DNA from 4 places in the Erwinia wuhanensis genome. Region 4 is predicted to be linked to each of the others. Evidence: predicted binding sites of a transcription regulator. Region 4 holds the regulator's gene; each other region holds the start of a gene.
What was found. Region 4 encodes PurR, which represses purine synthesis genes. Its sites were predicted from a motif close to CANGCAAACGTTTGCNTG; they were not measured.
Positions count from the first base shown of each region.

Region 1: a site for PurR is predicted at 2,958-2,975, ahead of gcvT (glycine cleavage system aminomethyltransferase GcvT). Genes of this name have one in related genera too.
Region 2: a site for PurR is predicted at 2,345-2,362, ahead of pyrD (quinone-dependent dihydroorotate dehydrogenase). Genes of this name have one in related genera too.
Region 3: a site for PurR is predicted at 2,406-2,423, ahead of purE (5-(carboxyamino)imidazole ribonucleotide mutase). Genes of this name have one in related genera too.

Region 1 covers NZ_JAUJUH010000003.1:412,457-416,806, reverse strand. The annotation lists gene gcvP (aminomethyl-transferring glycine dehydrogenase) at 1-1,260, opposite strand, end outside; gene gcvH (glycine cleavage system protein GcvH) at 1,376-1,762, opposite strand; gene gcvT (glycine cleavage system aminomethyltransferase GcvT) at 1,825-2,916, opposite strand; gene QZH36_RS09655 (hypothetical protein) at 3,703-4,128, opposite strand; gene QZH36_RS09650 (tlde1 domain-containing protein) at 4,125-4,350, opposite strand, start outside.
Region 2 covers NZ_JAUJUH010000002.1:146,254-150,603, forward strand. The annotation lists gene QZH36_RS05140 (YcbX family protein) at 1-447, shown strand, start outside; gene QZH36_RS05145 (cell division protein ZapC) at 444-986, opposite strand; gene pyrD (quinone-dependent dihydroorotate dehydrogenase) at 1,149-2,159, opposite strand; gene ssuE (NADPH-dependent FMN reductase) at 2,534-3,085, shown strand; gene QZH36_RS05160 (sulfonate ABC transporter substrate-binding protein) at 3,096-4,064, shown strand; gene ssuD (FMNH2-dependent alkanesulfonate monooxygenase) at 4,061-4,350, shown strand, end outside.
Region 3 covers NZ_JAUJUH010000002.1:515,728-520,077, reverse strand. The annotation lists gene QZH36_RS06945 (helix-turn-helix transcriptional regulator) at 1-291, opposite strand, end outside; gene purK (5-(carboxyamino)imidazole ribonucleotide synthase) at 727-1,806, opposite strand; gene purE (5-(carboxyamino)imidazole ribonucleotide mutase) at 1,803-2,312, opposite strand; gene lpxH (UDP-2,3-diacylglucosamine diphosphatase) at 2,578-3,303, opposite strand; gene ppiB (peptidylprolyl isomerase B) at 3,303-3,797, opposite strand; gene cysS (cysteine--tRNA ligase) at 4,029-4,350, shown strand, end outside.
Region 4 covers NZ_JAUJUH010000001.1:772,038-776,387, reverse strand. The annotation lists gene punC (purine nucleoside transporter PunC) at 1-843, opposite strand, end outside; gene punR (DNA-binding transcriptional activator PunR) at 958-1,866, shown strand; gene purR (HTH-type transcriptional repressor PurR) at 1,897-2,922, opposite strand; gene QZH36_RS03500 (C40 family peptidase) at 3,242-4,024, opposite strand.

The DNA.
Region 1 (4,350 bases), on a different contig from region 4:
GCCCACCGCGTTGTGGATATCGGTGCGCAGATTGATGCCGAAACTCAGCGCGCGATCCAGCACCGCGGCTTTATCCGTGACTTCAACGGTCAGCGTATCGAACCAGCTCTGATGGCGCAGCGTCATGCCGCCCTTTTGCAGCCCGGCCGCCAGGATATCCGTCAGGCGATGAATGCGCGAGGCGATGCGTTTCAGGCCGTGCGGGCCGTGGAAGACCGCGTACAGGCTGGCGATATTGGCCAACAGCACCTGTGACGTACAAATATTGGAGTTGGCCTTTTCACGACGGATATGCTGCTCGCGAGTCTGCATTGCCATCCGCAGCGCCGTGTTGCCCGCCGCATCGCGCGAGACGCCGATAATGCGCCCTGGCATTGAGCGTTTGTATTCGTCGCGGGCGGCAAAGAAGGCTGCGTGAGGGCCGCCGTAGCCCATCGGAACGCCAAAACGCTGCGCAGAGCCAAACACGATATCCGCGCCCTGTTTTCCCGGTGCGGTCAGCAGCACCAGCGACATAAAATCCGCAGCGACGCTGACTATCACTTTCCGCGCCTTCAGCTCATGGATCAGCGAGGTGTAGTCATGTACCTCGCCAGTGGTGCCGACCTGCTGTAGCAGCACGCCGAACACGTCCTGATGATCCAGCACGCGCGCCGCCTTATCGACCACCACCTCAAAGCCAAAGGTTTCCGCCCGCGTCCGCACCACGTCCAGCGTCTGCGGATGAATATCCTCGGCCACAAAGAAGCGGTTGGCGTTTTTTAGCTTGCTGACGCGCTTCGCCATCGCCATCGCCTCGGCGGCGGCGGTTGCTTCATCCAACAGCGAAGCAGAGGCGATATCCAGGCCGGTCAAATCCAGCGTGACCTGCTGGAAGTTCAACAGCGCTTCCAGTCGGCCCTGAGAAACCTCGGGCTGATAAGGCGTATAGGCAGTGTACCAGCCGGGATTTTCCAGCATGTTGCGCAGAATAACCGGCGGCGTCAGCACCGGCGTGTAGCCCATCCCGATACAGGATTTATAACGCAGGTTGCGGCTGGCGATCGCTTTTAGCTCGGCCAGCGCCTGATGTTCGGTCAGGGGATCGCCGACGGCAGGCGCGCCGGGCAGCTGAATATCAGCCGGGACGATAGCGGTAATCAACTCGCTGAGAGAGGCGGCGCCTACCGCGTTCAGCATCGCTTCCTGCTGGGCTGGCGAAGGGCCGATATGGCGTTCGATAAAAGCGCCGGTATGTTCAAGCTGGCTGAGAGTAGTCATTAGCGGTAAATCCTGCATCGGGCAAAGGCATTAAGGAGAGATCTCTCCGGAGAGGGCTAATAAATCGCTGACGAAACGAAGCCGGGCCGTAAAATACGGCCCGCGCTGCCGCCGTCTATTCGTCAATGCTGGTTTTGTAGGCGTCCGCGTCCATCAGCGATTCCAGTTCGGACTCGTCGCTGGCCTTAATGCGGAACAGCCAGCCATCGCTGTAGGGATCGCTGTTGACCAGCTCCGGTTCGCTTTCCAGCGCGCCGTTGACTTCGACAATTTCGCCGCTGACCGGCGCATAAATATCGGATGCGGCCTTTACCGACTCGGCTACGGCGCAGTCTTCGCCCTGGCTGTAGGTGTTGCCCACTTCGGGCAGATCGACAAACACCATATCGCCCAGCAGCTCCTGCGCGTGGGCGGTGATGCCTACGGTATAGGTACCATCTTCTTCTTTACGCACCCACTCATGGCTTTCACGGTATTTTAGTTCGTTTGGAACATTGCTCATCGCCTGATCTCCTTAAAATAATTCCGGGTCGTTTTCCGCAGCTGAAGCGCGGAAAGCGCCTTTTACGCCACCGCTTTACCGGCGCGTACAAAAACGGGTTTGGTCACGCGAACCGGCATTTCACGGTTGCGGATTTGCACAATCGCCTGCTCGCCAATGCCTGCGGGAACGCGAGCCAGCGCAATGCTGTAGCCTAAAGTTGGCGAGAAAGAGCCGCTGGTGATAATGCCTTCCTGCAGGTTGCCGGTCGCGTCGGTAAAGCGCACCGGTAAGCCGTTGCGCAGTACGCCTTTCTCGGTCATCACCAGACCGACCAGCTGCTCGGTGCCTTTTTCACGCTGCGACGCCAGCGCCTCGCGGCCGATAAAATCGCGCTCTTGAGGCTGCCAGCCGATTGTCCAGCCCATATTGGCCGCCAGCGGCGAAACGCCCTCGTCCATTTCCTGCCCGTATAAATTCATGCCGGCTTCCAGGCGCAGGGTATCGCGCGCGCCCAGACCGGCAGGCTTCACGCCCGCCGCCAGCAGCTTTTGCCAGAAATCCGCCGCCTGCTCGTTGGGCAGGGCGATTTCATACCCGGCTTCGCCGGTGTAGCCTGTGGTAGCAATAAACAACTCGCCAGCCTGCACGCCAAAGAAGGGCTTCATGTCCGCTACGGCCTCTCGCTGCGCCTCATCGAACAGCGAACGGGCTTTTGCCTGCGCCTGCGGCCCCTGCACCGCGATCAGCGCCAGGTCGTCGCGCTCGGTCAGCGTCACGCCATAGCCTTCCGCATGTTGGGTAATCCAGGCGAGATCTTTTTCCCGCGTGGCGGAGTTCACCACCAGCCGGAAAAACTCTTCGGTCATAAAGTAAACAATCAGATCGTCGATTACGCCAGCGGAGGCGTTGAGCATAGCGGTATAAAGCGCTTTGCCGGGCTGGGTCAGTTTGGCGACGTCGTTGGCCAGCAGGTAGCGTAAAAATTCCCGGGTGCGGACGCCGTGCAGATCGACAATAGTCATATGCGACACGTCGAACATGCCGGCATCGCTACGAACCGTATGATGCTCATCCAGCTGCGAACCGTAGTGCAGCGGCATCATCCAGCCATGAAAATCCACCATGCGCGCGCCGCAGGCCTGATGCTGTTCGAACAAAGGGGTCTGTTTCATCTTCTTCCTCAGGCAAAGTGTTCGGCGTCGGCAGGCAGCCCGGCGCAAACGATATCCTTGCTCCGAACTTACCACCGAAATCCAGCGTTAACCATAAGTTAAAACGGGTATGATTTTTTTGACGGTGTTCTCAGGCAGCAAAATCAGACAGATAAAATCACCACTTTTTGCGCAGTTAATACGCAAATATGTTATTAAGCAGCCAAAATCTCAGGATAAAAGTAAGGTATCAGCCCGTTGAAGATAAAAACCTGCTTTATGGCTCAAACCTGATGATTAGTAAAAGTAATGCGAAGAAGCACGCTAAATTAGAATTTCTCAAACGACGCGCCCGTTTGGGGCAGGCTGCACAATCAAGATGCACCGGATGAAATTTCCTTGTTTACATCTTAAGAATGGCGCGCTCAGGATGTACTTCACCTGTGATTTAAAAACATAAAGACTCAGTATTAGGCATGAAAGGTGTGCTAGTGCATAAAGTTACTGTATTACTTACAACCTGGCGTTTTTTGCATGTGCTATCTACAAAGAATGAATGTCGCTCTGGCCTTTTTGCTTCCAACTCTACGTTAGACAGGGAAGCGTTAATGGCGGAGACGCGCTGCGCTGGCCTCGGATTTAAACCTATGCCCGCCAGGCTTACCGTGCCTTTTTTGATACTGGTGACGAATGCGAGGGTCGAAAAAAATCATGCTGGTGCGCAGTCCGGAAAGTAACGCGCGGAAATTAAGAAGCCCCTACACCGGGGCAAAGGGGCAAAGGGGCAAAGGAGCAAAGGAGCAAAAATCAAAATTCACGCTTAACAGTAATAAAACCATTAAACTTCACGTCGCATTCGTAATCATTAGCAATAGCCGAAACCAGAAAGATATCTTCTTTATTGTTGATATCTTTGAATGTGAACTTAATTATCAGGTTCCTGGCATTGTATTGGGAAAAGATCTCCTTTACTTTGGGTATTTTTTCACTCTGGGCGTTCTTTAAAACTTCAAGAGCATATTGTTCTGAAAGAATGTCACTTACAGGCTCGTTAAAAATAAGCTCTGTTTTAGTTTCCTCCTTTGCTATCGTATTTTTATCTATATTCAAAGTAGCAGACATTGTATCCGTCATGGCTATTGCAGTTCCGGAGTGCAGGTCTTTGCAATTATTATCAATAACAGCTACAGAGCTGAATGCGGTCAGGCACAGAAATAACAGTAGATACTTCATTCAACAATCAGCTCCTTGTCCATGCTGTCCCATATTTGTTGACGATACCAGGGAGCCAGTATAATGCAGCCATTTGATGCCGTACCGGGCGCCTTTTTGCTGTCACCATGAATTAAAAAACCCTCGCGATTGCACATGCTGTTGCCCCTGTCTGGTTCCAGCCTTAGCGTAAACACACCTGCTTTTTTATGCGTGAACGGTATGCCCACAATCCTGTACTTC
Region 2 (4,350 bases), on a different contig from region 4:
GAGCCGCTGACTACCCTGCAAAAATTCCGTACCGCGATGGATGGCAGCGGCGATGTCGATTTTGGTATCAACCTGGTGGCACGCAACAGCGGCATCGTGCGGGTGGGTGACGAGCTGGAGGTGGTTGCCGATAAACCGGCACGCCTGTATGGCGCGGGTGAAGTGGCGGAATCGCTGGAAGCGGTTGCCGCAGCGCAGGAAAGCGTCACCCTCAGCTGGGAAGGCGAGCGCTTCAGCGGCAACAATCAGCAGGTTTTACTGGAGCAGCTGGAGATGCAGGGTTATCGCATCCCCTACTCCTGCCGTGCGGGCGTTTGCGGCAGCTGCCGCGTCCGGCTGGCGTCCGGCCAGGTTCGGGCGCTGAAGAAAGGCGCGCTGCGCGAGGACGGCACGCTGTTAAGCTGTAGCTGCGTCCCGGACGGCGACCTGGTGCTGTTGGCGCGTTAAACGGCGCGGGCGAAGGTGAAAATATGCTGGCTGATGGCGGGCAGCAGGCGATCGTGCATCACCTTGATAGCATCGCCCAGCACCATCGTTTTGCCGCCCAGCTGCAGCTCCGGCTGCGCCAGCAGGCACAGCGCGGCGTTTTCGCCCGCTTCCACCACCAGCAGCGTGGCTTCTTCGCCCGTTTCGCACAGGCGCACCGCTACCAGCTCGCCATCCTGCGGCGTACAGTGACGCGGATGCGCGGAAAAGTGCCAGCTTTTTGGCATCTGCGGCTTCAGAAAACGCAGGGCAACCAGCGCGTTCAGCACCAGCTCGGTACGCTGCCATTCGGTCAGGTCGCACGTCAGGCATTTTTCTGCGAAGGTGGAAAACAGGGCGGCGTCGTCGACGGAGAATTGCGCGGCGTTAAAGGCATCGGGCGTCAGCATTTTACGAGGGAAGCGTGAGCGGAACAGCGCGCCTTCCGCCATAGCCAACATCATGCGTTCCTGTTCGTCATCGAAGAACCAGCGCCAGCTGTCGTCAGGTTTAATCCTCATGAAGTATCCCGTAATGATCGTCAGGTCGGCTATTTATCGCGAGGTCAGCGAACACGCGATCCGCCCCGTGCCAAAATAGTCTGAATAATGCATAAACAGGAGAAAATATAAACGAGCCAGAGGGGAAAATAAACCCCCTGGCCCCGTTAAGCCTGCATTTAATCAAATATGACTGACAATTTCTTTAATCAGCGGCGGCCCTTTGTAAATAAAACCGGAATATATCTGCACCAGCGAGGCGCCCGCCGCCATTTTTTCTTTGGCTGCCACCAGCGAATCTATGCCGCCTACGCCGATAATCGGCAGCCGGCCCTGCAGTTCCTGCGAGAGACGGCGAATGATTTCCGTACTTTTCAGCTGTACCGGACGCCCGCTCAGGCCGCCCGTTTCTTCGCTGTATTTCAGGCCGCTAACCAGCGAACGATCCAGCGTGGTATTGGTAGCGATCACGCCATCAATATTATGCCGCACCAGGCTGTCGGCAATTTGGATAAGTTCTTCTTCAGCTAAATCCGGCGCAATTTTGACCGCTACCGGCACATATTTTTGATGCTGATTTTCCAGCGCCTGCTGTTTGTGCTTAATCGCCTGCAAAAGATCGTCCAGCGCTTCACCATATTGCAGCGTGCGTAACCCTGGCGTATTCGGCGATGAGATGTTGATCGCAATATAACCTGCATAAGGATAAACTTTCTCCATACAGATTAAATAATCTTCTTTACCCATTTCGACCGGCGTATCTTTATTTTTGCCGATATTGATGCCCAGAATGCCGTCGAAGCGAGCCTGCCTGACATTATTGACCAGCTGGTCCACGCCCAGATTATTGAATCCCATACGATTAATAATGCCTTCCGCCTCTCTGATGCGGAACATACGCGGCTTATCGTTCCCCGCCTGTGGTCGTGGCGTCACGGTGCCGACTTCAATAAAGCCAAAGCCCATTGCGCCGAAGGCGTCAATACATTCACCGTTCTTATCCAGCCCCGCCGCCAGGCCCAGCGGGTTTTTGAACGTCAGGCCCATGCAGTTGACGGGCTTAAAAGGAAGAGTTTGTCGAACCAGATGAATAAGCGGCGTTCCGGTTATCCGGTGCAGCTGCTGAAGGGTCAATTCGTGCGCACGCTCGGCGTCGAGCTGAAAAAGCGCGTTACGAACCAGGTTATACATGATCGCTCCTGAGTAGCCCATAATGCCGGGCCGGAAAAGGACTAACGGTTGCCTCAGCAACCCTGAAAACTGTGCGGTCGACACGCCTTCTTCGCTTTTATACGTTATCAGATACAAAGAACAGCGGCCTTCGACATGCGCAGCAACGCTGCAGGCGCGGGGGAAAATGGTAAAGTCCTTTGCCGGGAAAGTAAAACGTTTGCGTGCCCCCATCCCTCTCTTTTTCCGCGCTTTCCTGTTATCTGTTTTTCGCTTAGTCAAAAAGTAACTTAAATATGCCGGATAAATCATTTAAGGCGTCCGTCACACTCTGCCAGGATAGTTCCATAAGTTCAGGAATTATTTTAATCAATAACTTTTGGTTATAAGGAGAGATGATGCGCGTTATTACTCTGGCAGGCAGTCCTCGCTATCCTTCGCGGTCAACCGCGCTGCTGACCCTGTGCCAGCACGCGCTGGAGCAACGAGGCGCCGAGGTGATCCCCTGGAACCTGCATAACTTTCCTCCAGAGGATTTGCTTTACGCCCGCTTCGACTCGCCTGCGCTGCTGGCTTTAAAAGAGGATCTGGCTAACGCCGATGGGCTGATCGTCGCCACGCCGGTTTATAAAGCCTCTTTTTCCGGCGCGTTAAAAACCCTGCTCGACTTACTGCCGGAACGCGCGCTGGAGCATAAAGTGGTGCTGCCGCTGGCGACCGGCGGCACCATCGCGCATATGCTGGCCGTGGACTATGCGCTAAAACCGGTGCTTAACGCGCTGAAGGCGCAGGAGGTGCTGCACGGCGTGTTTGCCGACGACAGCCAGATTAGCCATTACGATCGCCAGCCCGAACTTTCTCCCCTGCTTGCCGAACGCATTGCGGAATCACTCGACACCTTCTGGTATGCGCTGTCGCGTCGTCATCAGCGGCTGGCCGCAGCGGTATAAGGAAGCGCCCATGAGCCTGTTTACACGTTTTGTCTCGGCGCTGGCCTTCAGCGCGCTGTTCACTGGCGGCGCGCTGGCGGACGAGGCCGCGCCTGCCGCTTTCCGTATTGGCTATCAAAAAGGGTCGGTGAGCATGGCGCTGGCCCGCTCGCATCAGCTGCTGGAAAAGCGTTTCCCTCATACGCAGATTAAATGGATTGAGTTTCCGGCCGGCCCGCAAATGCTGGAAGCGCTGAATGTTAACAGCATCGATTTGGGCAGCACGGGCGACATTCCGCCAATCTTCGCCCAGGCGGCCGGTGCCGATCTGCTTTATGTCGGCTCAGAGCCGCCCAAGCCGCAATCTGAAGTAATCCTGGTAGCCAAAGACAGCCCGATTAGAAGCGTCGCCGAACTGAAAGGCCATAAGGTGGCTTTCCAGAAGGGCTCCAGCTCGCATAATTTACTGCTGCGCGCGCTGACCAAAGCCGGGCTGAAATTCAGTGATATTCAGCCTGCCTATCTGACGCCTGCCGATGCCCGCGCGGCTTTCCAGCAGGGCGATGTCGATGCCTGGGCTATCTGGGATCCCTACTATTCCGCCGCGCTGTTGCAGGGCGGCGTGCGGGTGCTGGCCGATGGCGACGGGCTGAACCTGACCGGTTCGTTTTATCTGGCGACCCGCCCTTTTGCTGAAGCCAACGGCGCTTTCGTGCAGCAGGTGCTGGAGACGTTCAGCAAGGCCGACGAGCTGACCCGCAGCGATCGCGAGCAGAGCATTGCCCTGCTTTCGCAAACTATCGGCCTGCCGAAACCGGTTATCGCCAGCTATCTCGATCACCGTCCGCCGACCGTTATCGGCCCGGTCAGCGACAAAACCGTGCAGGCCCAGCAGCATACCGCCGATCTCTTTTACGCTAACCATTTAATGCCGGTGAAAGTCGATATCGCCAGCCGTGTCTGGCATGTCGCCGCCGCTACGCAAGGAGTCCCACAATGAGCCTTTCCGTTTTCTGGTTTCTGCCCACGCATGGCGATGGTCACTATTTAGGCACGACGGAGGGCGCGCGTCCTGTCGACCACGCTTATCTGCAGCAAATTGCTCAGGCTGCCGATCGTCTGGGTTTTGGTGGTGTGCTGATCCCAACAGGGCGTTCCTGTGAGGATGCCTGGCTGGTGGCCGCGTCGCTGATCCCCGTGACGCAGCGCCTGCGTTTTCTGGTTGCGCTGCGTCCCGGCGTAATCTCCCCTACGCAGGCCGCGCGCCAGGCCGCCACGCTGGATAG
Region 3 (4,350 bases), on a different contig from region 4:
AAAAAGCTTAGGAACCTTGACGCCCTTGTTCAGCATAATGTTTTCGTCCCATGAGAAGGGCGAAACACGGTAAAGCGCCGTGATCAGAACGGGATCGATAAACTGAAAGTTGTTTTCGACATAAACCTGAAACCATTCCGGCCTGTTAGAAATTATAGAGAAATCCGCAGGGTTGCGTTTACTCATAATCGCATAGGCATACTTAACGTTACTGAACTGAGTCAGTTTCCTCTCAAGGTAATCTTTTATGGAGGAATTGATAACCTGATTACTAAAATATGATTTAGACATGTAATTATCTCCCTGAGAAAGTGGGGCTTCCATCGTCAATAGCCGACTTTACCATGTTTTTAAAGCCAGACCTAACGATGCACCCTGCTCAGACAGGCTGCCGTAGATGAGCGGCGTTAAAGTAAATGGCGGAATAATGTTCAGCACGTCCGGCGCAGCCGAAAAATCATAGTAACTTTTTATGGAAGCTGAAGAAACAGGGTGTTGACGTAAGGGCACAATTTGATGAGAGAAGCGAGGGAGGAGAACCAAACCAGACCCTGACACGTCAATCATGAAGCAAAATTTACGTGTTTATCCAGAAAATCTGAGAGTGGTTCCCTTGGTGTTGGCAAAAAAAACTTCTAATTACTTAATAGTATTATGTATTTATTGTTTTGTTCGCCAATACAATACGACTTTCACCAACAAATTAATAGCCATACTTAAGTACAGTTAAGCACTGTCTTTTTTCAGATGGGTGTTTGCCCAGGCAATGCCTTCAGCATAATCGGCAGGTAAATCCTGCGCCAGCGCGCTCAGTGCCTGCTGAAGCGATTCACGGCTGGTATCGCAAAGGTTCAGGTGCCCTACCTTGCGTCCCGGACGCACTTCTTTTTCATACCAGTGCAGGCGAACCAGCGGTTGCTCCAGCCACGCAAGGTTAACTGCCGTGCCGATCAGGTTAATCATAACCGACGGCGTGCTGACGACGGGCGCAGGCAAAGGCAGATCCAGAATGGCGCGCAGATGCAGCTCGAACTGGCTGATGGAAGCGCCGTTCTGCGTCCAGTGGCCGCTGTTGTGCACGCGGGGCGCCAGCTCGTTAATCAGCAGTCCTTCCGGCACCACAAAGCATTCCATGGCCATAACGCCTACATAGTCCAGCTCGTTCATAATAGCGGCCAGCATACTTTCAGCCTGCTGTTGACGTTCCGCATCCGGCGTCGGTAACGCGACGCTGGCGCGCAGAATACCGTCCTGATGCAGATTGTGGGTGAGGGGATAGAAAACCGTGCGGCCGTCATGAGCGCGAGCGCCAACCAGAGACACCTCGCCGGAAAAATTAATGCCCTGTTCCACAATGCACTCGCCGTAGCAATCCGCAGGCAGGGAAGCGACATCGTTCTGCCGTAAACGCCACTGGCCGCGACCATCGTAGCCGCCCGTACGGCGCTTAACGATAGCCAGCTCGCCCAGCCTGGCGAAAACATCGGGCCACTGCGCGGCATCGCTCAGCAGCTGCCAGGGCGCGGTAGCCAGGTTCAGCCGATCCAGCAGCTGTTTTTGCGTCAGACGATCGGCCAGCAGCGGGAAAATATCGCGGTTTACAAAGGCATTATGATGCGAGAGTTCACGCGTCAGCGCCGTTTCCGGCCAGCGTTCGATTTCCGCCGTGATCACGCTTTGTTGGATAGGCAGCGCTTCCGGTTCCGCATCCAGCCCGACAGGATAAACGGCTATTCCCAGCGGTTCACCAGCCTGGCGCAGCATCCGCCCCAGCTGACCATTTCCTAATACGCAGACTGGCTTCATGCTTCCTCCCGCGGATCCGGGTTATTCAGAACTTCGTCAGTCTGGCTTTGACGCCAGGCGGACAGACGCTGGTTTAACTCCGCATCGTGTAGCGCCAGGATTTGTGCGGCCAGCAGCGCCGCATTAGCCGCGCCTGCTTTACCGATAGCCAGCGTGCCGACCGGGATGCCGCGCGGCATCTGGACAATGGAGTAAAGGCTGTCAACGCCGCTCAGCGCCGCGCTCTGCACCGGTACGCCCAGCACGGGCACCAGCGTTTTCGCCGCCAGCATGCCGGGCAGGTGCGCCGCGCCGCCAGCGCCGGCGATAATAACCTGAATACCGTTCTCTGCGGCCTGTTCGGCAAAGCTGAACAGCTTGTCCGGCGTACGGTGCGCTGAAACCACTTCACAATGAAAAGGAACGGCCAGGCTGGTGAGAATGTCCGCGGCGAATTGCATGGTTGCCCAGTCGCTTTTAGAACCCATTACAATGGCGATGCGGGCCGGTGCGGCAGTAGAAGACATGCGGGTGTGACTCCTGTGATTATACAAACAGTGTCTGAAAGCTGGTCGGTCAGCCAGACAGGAAGGGCTGAGAGAATAGCATGACTCACCGGGCAGGAAAACGGTTGCGTCGGTTCAATCGCATCACGGAATGGGGAACTTCGCGCCTGTCAGCTGACCAGCAGCAGGCTTAAAGCCACTGCATCAGATGCCGGAACGTTAAGCCGGGAGGCTTTTGGCGTAGCTCAGACAGCAAGCGTTTTGGTCGACGCAATATGGGAAGAATTTACAGGGGAAAAGCGATCAGTTCCGTTCCGGATGAGGTTACGCGGATCATCGATCCTTCCGTGTGCCAGGCGCCCAGCACCACGCGTTCGGCGGGCAGACCGTTAACGGTGAGCGTATGAACGGCGGGGCGGTGCGTATGGCCATGAATAAGGCACTGCACCTGATAGCGGCTCATCGTATAGGTAACGGCTTCGTTATTAACGTCCATAATCGCCATCGTTTTGCTGCTGTTGGCCTGCTTGCTGCCAGCACGCATTTTCTGAGCGATACGCTGGCGCAGCGACAGCGGCAGCGACAGGAAAAGCTTTTGCAGCCAGCGCTGATGGACCTTGCGGCGAAAGCGCTGATAGCCTTCGTCATCAGTACACAGCGTGTCGCCATGCATAATCAGCAGCGGCCGACCATACAGCTCCAGCCGTTGCGCTTCCGGCAGCAGCCGCATACCGCATGATTTTGCAAAGCGCTGACCGAGCAGGAAATCGCGGTTGCCGTGAATAAAGTAGCAGGGAACGCCCGCCAGCCTTAATTCATCAAGCGCGGCGGCGACTTTGGCGTGAAGCGGATTGGGATCGTCATCGCCAATCCAGGCCTCAAACAGGTCACCGAGGATGTACAGTGCATCGGCCTGACGCGCGTCACGCCGCAAAAAAGCAAGAAAACCGGCAGTGATTGCCGGTTCTTCTTCACACAGATGTAAATCTGCGATAAACAGCGTATGCGACATTATTCGCTAACGGTGACTTTCTGGATCACGACGTCTTCTTTTGGCACGTCCTGATGCATTCCGCTGCGGCCAGTAGAAACGGCTTTGATTTTCTCAACCACGTCCATGCCTTCCACAACTTCAGCAAAGACGCAGTAGCCCCAGCCCTGCAGACTTTCGTCACGGAAGTTCAGGAAGTCGTTGTCCGCCACGTTAATGAAGAACTGCGCGGTCGCGGAGTGTGGCGCCTGGGTACGGGCCATCGCCAGCGTGCCTTTGGTGTTTTTCAGGCCGTTGTTGGCTTCGTTACGGATTTCCGCTTTGGTGGCTTTCTGCTGCATGCCAGGCTCAAAACCGCCGCCCTGGATCATAAAGCCGTTGATAACACGGTGGAAAATGGTGTTGTCGTAAAAACCTTCACGGCAGTAATCCAGGAAGTTTTTAACAGTTTCAGGCGCTTTATCGTCAAAGGTTTTGATAACGATATCGCCATGGTTAGTCTGGAAAGTGACCATATTCTCATCCTGTAAAGGTTGAAGGGGTGGATTTAGCTGCCGTCAGCGGAATAATCAGGCTGACAGGCGATAAAATAGAGGGCTCTTATATCACAAAATGTGATGACGAGTCAGCACCGCCGCATAAACGGAAGCGTGCCGAACCTTGCTTTGCGTGGCGCTTGCGTTAACAATACGGCAGAATATGCCTGTTACTATCACGATCGCACACGTTAAAAACGGAATGTCTCAATGCTAAAGATTTTCAACACCCTGAGTCGTCAAAAAGAGGAATTTAAGCCTATTCATGCCGGTCAAATCGGCATGTACGTGTGCGGCATCACCGTCTATGACCTGTGTCATATTGGTCACGGGCGCACCTTTATTGCCTTTGACGTGGTCGCCCGCTATCTGCGCTATTTAGGCTACTCGCTGAAGTACGTGCGTAACATCACCGATATTGATGACAAAATCATCAAGCGCGCCAACGAAAACGGCGAAACTATCGACGTGCTGACCGATCGGATGATCGCGGAAATGCACGCTGACTTCGCCGCGCTGAATATTCTGCCGC
Region 4 (4,350 bases):
CACGCTGAGGGCATACAGCGTCAGCAGCCAGGGCAGCAGCGAAGCGCCTTCGGTCTGCTTCAGCAGTGCCCGACAGCCGTAGCCGCCGGCGAGAAAGGCCAGCGTCTGCGGCACGTAGCTAAGGCCGATATCGCCCGGCGACATGCCCAGTTCGGCCAGAATAAATGGCGAACCGGTCAGCCAGGCGAAAAAGCTGGCGGAGCAGGCGGCGTAAATCAGCACGTTGCCGCTCCAGATCGGCGACTTCAGCAGCGTGAAGAAACCCACTTTCGCCTCTTCCTTATGCTCTTTTGGAGCAGGCGTCGACAGAAAAAGCGTGGCGACCAGCAGGATCAGGGCCAGCAGCAGCAGCGCCAGGAAAATCGACCGCCAGGCAAAGTGGTTCAGCAGCCAGGCACCCAGCAGCGGGGCCAGCGCCGGCGACAGCGCCACCAGCGGCATAATAGTGGCAAACACGCGGTTGGCCTGCGCGCCGGAATAGCGATCGATCACCAGCGCCTGCCAGCTGACGGCGGCGGCGCAAATGCCTACCGCCTGTAAAAAGCGCAGCGTCAGCAGCATGGTGGTGGATTCCGCCCACCACATTGCGCCGCAGCTGACGGCAAACAGCCCCAGCCCCATCAACAGCACCGGCTTGCGGCCAATGCGGTCGGAAAGCGGCCCCCAGAACAGCTGCGCGCTGGCAAACCCGGCCAGGAACAGGCTGAGGCTGGCGCTGATGACGCCCGCTTCGGTTTGCAAATCCTGCTGCATCGCCGTAAAGGCGGGCAGATACATATCGGTGGCAAGAAAACCCGCAACGCTGAGCAGCGCGAGGTAAAGTAAAAATCCTTTCGACGGCATGAGATTTTGCTCTTTTTTATCAGGTGAATAGCGGACGGCAGTGTAAAAGAGTGCGATAGCGGTTGTGAAACGGTAATATTTGCGTCTTGCGTTCAAAAATTTTGCAGGAAGAATATGTGGTCAGAACACTCGCTTGAGGTGATTGATGCGGTCGCCCGAACCGGCAGCTTTACCGCCGCAGCGGCGGAGCTGCATCGCGTTCCGTCCGCCATCAGCTATACCGTGCGCCAGCTGGAAGAGTGGCTGGCGGTGCCGCTGTTCGAGCGGCGTCACCGGGACGTGGTCTTAACGGCGGCGGGCGAGGTCTTTATTCAGGAAGGGCGGAGTGTTATCAAAAAAATGCTTGCCACGCGACGCCAGTGTCAGCAGGTCGCCAACGGCTGGCGCGGCCAGCTGAATATTGCCGTCGATCGCATTGTTAAAACCGCGCGTACGCGCCAGCTGGTGGTGGATTTTTACCGACATTTTCCCGATATGGAACTGCATCTTTCACCGGAGGTATTCAACGGCGTATGGGATGCGCTGGCCGACGGCCGGGTTGACGTGGCGATAGGCGCGACGCAGGCCATTCCGGTCGGCGGACGCTTCGCCTTTCGCAATATGGGAATGCTCAACTGGCGCTGCGTGGTGAAGGCGGATCATCCGCTTGCGCAACACCGGGAGAAGGTTAGCGAGGAGGCGATCCGGGAGTGGCCTTCGCTGGTGCTGGAAGATACCTCGCGCGCGCTGCCGAAAAGAACCACCTGGACGCTGGATAATCAGCGACGGCTGGTCGCGCCGGACTGGGAGAGCGCGTTTGATTGCCTGCTGGCCGGGCTGTGTGTCGGCATGGTGCCGGGGCATCTTGCGCAACCGCTGCTGCAAAACGGCTCGCTGTGCGAACTGAGGCTGGATCCGCCTTTTCCGGATAGCCCCTGCTGCGTCAGCTGGTCGGAACAGCAGGCGTCGCCAGCGCTGCGCTGGCTGCTGGATTATTTAGGCGAAACGGAAACGCTGAACAGCGAATGGCTGCGGGAGGCGTAAAAGACGGGCGGCGGATGGCCGCCCGTGCGCTTAGCGACGGTAGTCGAGGAAAGGGCCGTCCGCTACGGAGCGACGTTCAATCAGCGTCGGATGCACTTCAATCGTCTGCGGCTCTTCGCGTTTGCTGGTAATACGATCGAGCAGCATATTGAAGGCCGTTGCGCCCAGACGCTCTTTCGGCTGGTGGACGGTGGTCAGCGCGGGGGTAAAGTAGCGCGAGTTGCGCACGTTATCATACCCGATCACCGAAATATCCTGCGGTACGCGCAGGCCCATCTCGTCTGCGGCGCAAATCGCGCCCATCGCCATCACGTCGCCGCCGCAGAATACCGCGGTAGGACGCTGTTTTTGCGCCAGCAGCTGCTGCATGGCGCGATAGCCCGATTCCGGCTCAAAATCGCCCTGAACCAGCCACTCTTCGCGCAGCGTAATCCCCGCTTCGTTCAGCGCCTTGAGGAAGCCGGCATGACGACCGCCGCCGGTATTGCGCTCCATATGGCCCGGGATCACGCCGATATCGCGGTGGCCGCGATCGATCAGATAGCGGCCTGCCAGATAACCGCCTTCAAAAGCGTTATCGAGAATAGTGTCGGTAAAATCGCCGCGCGACTCGCCCCAGTCCATGACGACCATCGGGATGTTGCGGTGATCTTCCAGCATCTTAATCAGCTCATCCGGGTACTCGGCGCACATGACCAGCAGGCCATCGACGCGTTTTTGCGCCATCATCGACAGATAGGCCTGCTGCTTTTCCAGTTCGTTATGCGCGTTGCCCAAAATCAGCGTATAGCCTTTGGCAAAACAGCTGTGTTCAACCGCCTCAATAATTTCGGCGAAATAGGGCGCCTCGCTGGAGGTCGCCAGCAGGCCAATGGTTTTGGTGTTATTGACCTTCAGGCTGCGGGCCACGGCGCTGGGCGAATAGTGCAGCGCTTTGATCGCTGCCCAGACGGCTTCCCGCGTGTCTTCAGCGACAAAGCGGGTTTTATTAATGACGTGGGACACCGTGGTGGTTGAGACACCGGCGCGTTTGGCCACATCTTTTATGGTTGCCATGGAAAAAGACTCCTGCGCTGTTCAGTAAGTCACTGAAAAGCGGTTTGTTAAACGATTGCCTGGAATGATGATAATCCTGATATAAGTTGCGCATAATTTGTTGCGGAATGGTTATAACAGGAGGGAGTTCAGGGTGGCGAAACAGACTTGAGCAGAACATCATGTCGGCTAAATGCCTGTTGCGCAACAAACCGTGGATTCTAACAAGAGCAGGCGCAGAACACGAGGGTTTTAGGGCAACAGGCGAAAATTTTGCGCAAATAAGAGTAAACCGGCCCGGATCGTTTGCGCGATCCGGGCCTCCAGCCTACTGAGTGGGCTAGCGGATAGTTTTCGGCGTCATGACGCGGCGAGCGCCGACGTAGTGCTGCTCCCAGTAATCTTCGCTGAGCATACTCACCTGGATATCCTTGCCGGTACGCGGCGACTGGATAAACTTGCCGTTGCCCAGGTAAACGCCAACGTGATCCGCCGAGGCGCGGCCGTTGATGCTGAAAAATACCAGATCGCCTTTTTCCAGCTCGTTGCGCTTGATCGAAGCCGCATCCCGCAGATGGTACATTTCGTTAGCGGTGCGAGGGATCTTAAACTTCACCAGATCTTTATAGGCATACCAGACCAGACCGCTACAGTCGAAACCGGTCTTGGGCGAGGTGCCGCCCCAGAGATAGGGCTTGCCCAGCTGGTTCATCAGCTTGCTCATCGCCGTTTCGCGGGCTTTCTGATAGCGGGCGCGATGCGCTTTGCTGAGCTTAAGCGGGGCCGAGGCCGAGCCGCTGGTTAAGGCTTCCGTCTCTTCGTTGCGCAAGCGATGACGACCATAGCGTTTCTTGGGCGGCAGCGCAGCGGCGACGGTCTGCGTTTTTTTGCGCAGCTTAAACTTTTTAGCAAGGGGCGAACGGCTTTTGGTTGGGCTGGCTTCTTTTACTTTACGTGTAGAGGTTTTCACCGGGCGGCGCTTGCGGCGATCGTCTTCACGAGCAGGCGTGGCGCTGTCTGCTTTGTGGTGGTCCGCTTTAACGGCAGCGTGTGGCGATGCGTGCGCCACAGACATAAACAGCTGGGCAAAGGCCAGCATCAGCAACGTGATGAGTAAACGCATCTTTACCATTAACAGTTTGTGCTCCCGCCAGTGGCAAGAGCATGGCTAAATAAGGAGATCTGCGCCTGGGCAGTCAGTCAGGACGATTCTAATCGAACTCTTTACTAAAAAGTAAGGCCTTTTTTGTTTCAATCGTCGCAAAGCGGTAAAAGCTGTAAAATTTAGCCTGTTCAAACATTTATCTGCGCAAATTTGCCGCTGATATTTACAGTTAACGCAGCGCCGCCGGACCGAAAATGGTATTTTAACATTTTGTTTTCCGACCGTAGCGTCAGTGGGCGACTGAAAATGACATTTTCATCACGCTCGCAGACTCGCTACACTAT